2 regions of the Tsukamurella pseudospumae genome follow, and region 2 is predicted to be linked to the other one. Evidence: riboswitches for the same ligand, from Rfam matches in the RefSeq annotation. Region 2 holds a riboswitch; the other holds the start of a gene.
The links. A riboswitch is a leader RNA that binds a small molecule or an ion and turns the genes downstream of it on or off. The one in region 2 is predicted to bind S-adenosylmethionine.

Region 1: another riboswitch for S-adenosylmethionine. It lies ahead of AXK60_RS20705 (aminotransferase class V-fold PLP-dependent enzyme); the one in region 2 lies ahead of metX (homoserine O-acetyltransferase MetX).

Annotation. Positions count from the first base shown of each region.
Region 1 covers NZ_LSRF01000058.1:490,644-493,037, reverse strand. The annotation lists gene AXK60_RS20705 (aminotransferase class V-fold PLP-dependent enzyme) at 1-1,000, opposite strand, end outside; SAM riboswitch class IV at 1,054-1,166, opposite strand; gene AXK60_RS20700 (RtcB family protein) at 1,235-2,394, opposite strand, start outside.
Region 2 covers NZ_LSRF01000015.1:33,259-35,652, forward strand. The annotation lists gene AXK60_RS08995 (hypothetical protein) at 1-225, shown strand, start outside; gene metX (homoserine O-acetyltransferase MetX) at 246-1,394, opposite strand; SAM riboswitch class IV at 1,403-1,520, opposite strand; gene AXK60_RS09005 (MFS transporter) at 1,650-2,394, shown strand, end outside.

The sequences.
Region 1 (2,394 bases), on a different contig from region 2:
GGAGGTCGGTGAGGAAGCGCTCGTGCCGGGCGACGGCGTCCTCGCCGAAGCTCGCGATCGCCTCGCACGCGGCGCCGATCGCGACCGCGCCCAGTACGTTCGGCGATCCGGCCTCGTGCCGTGCGGGGCCCGTGTGCCACGCCACCTCGACCGACTTCGAGACGGGCGTCCCGATCACCTGATAGCTGGCACCTCCGCCGCAGCGGAAGGGCTCGGCCTCGTCGAACCAGTCGGCGCGACCGACGATCACACCGGAACCGAAGGGCGCGTACAGCTTGTGTCCGGAGAACACGAGGTAGTCGACACCGCTCTCGCGCAGGGAGATCCGACGGTGCGGGACCAGCTGCGCACCGTCGACGGCGATCCGTGCGCCGTGCCGGTGCGCGAGCGCCGCGAGCCTGCGAATGGGCAGTATCTCCCCAGTGACGTTGGACGCCCCGGTCACGCTGACCAGCGCTGCCGGGCGGCGGCTCAGTTCCTTCTCGAGCACCTCCAGGGTGCCCTCCACGGACAGCGGCGCGGAGACCACACGGGCCCCGATCCGCTTCCAGGGCAGCAGGTTCGCGTGGTGCTCGCAATCGAGGACCACGACCTCGCCCGGCACGCAGCTCGCCAGCAGGTTGATCGAATCGGTGGTGTTGCCGGTGAAGATCACGTGGTCGTCGGCGCGCGCCCCGACGAAGTCGGCGACGATCTCGCGGGCCCGCTCGTAGCGGGAGGTCGAACGCTGCGACAGGTAGCCGGCGCCGCGGTGCACGCTCGCGTACTCGCCGAGCGCGCGCTGCACCGCCTCCTGCACCTCGGCCAGGGCCGGGGCGCTCGCCGCGTAGTCGAGGTTGGCGTAGCGGACGGTCGCACCGTCGCTGACCGGGACGTACTCGTCCGCGCCGGTCACCCGGGCCAGCGGGCCCAGCGGCAGCGGCGTGCTGCGGGCGGCGGTGAGAGGCGACGTGACGGTCGGGGTGAGGCAGACGGTGCGCTCGGTGGTCGCGATGCTCATGACAGAAGTCCTTCGGTATGAGGACGCGCGACACCGACCTCAGCCGTGCCGCGAATCCGCGCTTGCCGTGCACGGTTCGGCACGGCCAGGTCGTCACCCGGAGCACCCCACCGCGGAGGAGGGTTGCCGACCAGCGAGCCGGGGCTTGTCACTGGCACTCATGACCTGCATCGAGAATGCCCCGGGACAAGCCCCGGCGTCAAGGTTGGAATCACGGCGACGCGAAACCCAGCACTACTGGCCCTTCACGTTGACGATCTGGCGGAGGACGGCACGGACCGTCACCAGCTGCTCCGCGTCGGCCATGACGCGATCGATCGGCTTGTAGGCCTGCGGGATCTCGTCGATGAAGTCGGCGCTGTCACGGAACTCGATGCCCGCCATGGCCTCCCGCAGCTGCTCGTGCGTGAACGCCTTCCGCGCCGCGGACCGGGAGTACTCCCTGCCCGCGCCGTGCGGCGAGCTGTTCAGCGACGGCGGGTATCCCTTGCCCTCGACGATGTACGACGCCGTTCCCATGGAGCCCGGAATGAGGCCGAGCTTGCCCTCGGAGGCCTCGATCGCGCCCTTACGGGACACCCACACCTCCTTGCCGAAGTGGGTCTCGCGCTGGGTGAAGTTGTGGTGACAGTTGATCCGCTCCGCCTCGACCACGGGCGTTCCCACCCACTCGCCGAGCTGGCGGATCACCCTGTCCATCATCTCCTCACGGTTGAGCAGCGCGAAGTGCTGAGCCCACTTCAGCTCGGCGATGTACCTGCGGAACTCGCGCGTGCCCTCGACGAGGTACGCGAGATCCGGATCCGGCAGCTCGATCCACCACTGCTTGCACAGGCGGGCCGCCACCGCGATGTGGTGCTGGGCGATCTTGTTGCCCACGCCACGGGATCCGGAGTGCAGGAAGGCCCACACCACGTCATCATTATCTAGGCTAACTTCGATGAAGTGGTTGCCGGATCCGAGCGTTCCGAGCTGCAGCCGCCAGTTCCCCGCGTACTGCCCGGGGTCGAACTCCGCACGCTCGGCGAGCGACTCGAGCTCGGCGATGCGGGGCTCCGCCGTGGCCACGACCTTCTTGTTGTAGCGGCCGGCCGACAACGGGATCGCGCGCTCGATCGCCTCACGGACCGTCGAACGATCCTCGGGCAGATCGTTCTTCGTGAACTGCGTGCGGACCGCGATCATGCCGCAGCCGATGTCGACGCCGACCGCGGCGGGAACCACGGCGCCGAGGCTCGGGATGACCGAACCGACGGTGGCGCCCTTCCCGAGGTGGGCATCGGGCATCAGCGCGATGTGCGGGTAGATGAACGGCAGCTTCGCCGTGGTGATCGCCTGCTCGCGGGTCTTCTCGTCCAGGATGGACGCCCACGAGACCAGGGACTTGTTGATCT
Region 2 (2,394 bases):
CCCGGGTCGGCAGTGCCCCCGTCCCGCGAGATCCTCCCGGGTAACGGGCTGGTCGGTCCTGGTGCGGGCGCCGGGGGAGGCGCCGCCCATCCCGACGGTGCCGCGTCCTCGGACGCATCACCCGATGCTGCCCGGCGCGTACCCGGGGCGACCGCATCCCAGACGGCGCCGGCGGCATCGTCGTCCTCCTCGGAGGCGCCGACGGTGACCACCCCGGCCCCGTAGATCCCCCCGGTGACGCCCCGTCAGCGGCGCGCGATGTCCAGGGTGCGCGACAGTAGTTCCGAGACGGCGTCCATCTCGGTGAGGAAGCCGTCGTGGCCGTCGCGCGAGTGCACCACGACCAGTCCCTCGCAGCCCGGCAGCAGCTCGGCGATCTCCTCCTGCAGGCGCAGCGGGTACAGGCGATCGGAATCGATCCCGCCGACGACCACGGGGACCGGGCAACTGCGCAGCGCCGTCTCGACGCCGCCGCGGCCGCGGCCCACGTCGTGGTGGTTGAGCACCTCGGTGAGTACCACGTAGCTGCCGGCGTCGAACCGGTTGACCAGCTTCTCGGCCTGGTGGTCGAGATAGGAGGTGACGGCGTAGCGGCCGCCCGCGCGCGGCTCCTCGTCGCCCTGCGCATCGTTGCGGAACCGGCTGTCCAGCTCGATCTCGGTGCGGTAGGTCAGGTGCGCGATCCGGCGGGCGACGCCCAGGCCGGCGGTCGGCGCACCGTCGGTGTCGTGGTAGTCGCCGCCGTGCCAGTGCGGATCCGCCGTGATCGCCGCGATCTGCGTGGTCTGGGTGCCGATCTGATCGGCCGTCGCGCGGGCGCCCACGGCGAGGATCAGTGCCGAGCGCAGGAAGTCGCCGTACATGAGGGCCCATTCGAGGGCCCGCGCGCCGCCCATGGAGCCGCCGACGACCGACGCGATGTCGTGCACGTCGAGCGCGCGCAGCAGCGCCGCCTCGGCCTCCACCTGGTCGCGCACCGTGATGACGGGGAAGCGGGAGCCGTAGGGCCGCCCGTCGGGAGCGAGCGACGCCGGCCCCGTCGAACCTGAGCACCCGCCCAGGACGTTCGCGGAGACGACGCACCACTCGTCCGTGTCCACCGCCGCTCCGGGGCCGATCAGGCCGTCCCACCAGCCCGCTGAGCGGTGATCGGCGTCGGGCGGGCCGGTGACGTGCGAATCGCCCGTCAGGGCGTGCAGGGCCAGCAGGACGTTGCTGCGGTCGGCGTTCGGTCGGCCCCAGCGCTGGAAGGCCATCGTGACGTCCTCGAGGACGACACCGGATTCGAGTACCAGGGGGCCGAGTGACAGGGACTGCATCGCACCGTCCGGCACCCGGGCCCAGTCGCCCGGGGACCTGTCGATGGATCGACCTGTGCGGATGGTGATGGTCACCGAACCTCTCCTCGCGCTTGCCGCCCGACAGGGTTCGCCGGGAAACCAGGTCATCACCCGGGGCACCCCACCGCGGCGGAGGGTTGCCGGTCAGCAAGCCGGGGCTGCGCGCTGACACTCATGACCTCGTCTTCATCATAACGGACCGAATTCCCGTGAACGAGGTCACAGGACGAGGTGGGAAGGAGGGAACAGACCGGGGCGTTACATGGTCACGTGGATTCTTCTACCCGGACCAGGCTCGCGGTCGGCGCCATGGCGCTCGGCGGTTTCGGCATCGGCACGACCGAGTTCGCGGCCATGGGACTACTGCCCGGCATCGCGCAGGACCTCGAGGTCAGTGAGCCCGTCGCCGGGCACGTGATCTCCGCCTACGCGCTGGGCGTCGTCGTCGGCGCGCCGCTCATCGCGGCCGCGTTCGCCCGCGTGCCGCGCCGGCTGCTACTGATCGGGTTGATGGTCGCGTTCACCGCGGGCAACGCCCTGTCGGTGTTCGCTCCCAGTTACGGCACGCTCATGGCAGCCCGGTTCGTCGCCGGCCTGCCGCACGGCGCGTTCTTCGGCGTGGCGGCGCTCGTCGCGGCGCATCTGGCCGGACCGGCGGGGCGGGGCCGCGCGGTCGGACAGGTGCTCATGGGCCTGTCGGTGGCCAATGTGATCGGAGTGCCGCTGGTGACGTGGCTCGGCAATGCGTTCACCTGGCGGTACGCGATGGGCGTCGTCGTGGTGATCGGCGCCGTCACGGTCGCCGCGCTGCTGGCGTTCCTGCCGTCGGTGAGCATCCCGGTGACCAACCCGCTCACCGAGCTCGGTGCGCTCGCCCGGCCGCAGGTCTGGTTCGCGCTGCTCACGGGCATCGTCGGGTTCGGCGGGATGTTCGCCGTCTACACCTACATCGCCACCACGCTCACCTCGGTGTCCGGGCTGAGCGCGACCTCGGTGCCCATCGTGCTGGCCGTCTACGGCGTGGGCATGGTGATCGGCAACGCCGTGGGCGGTC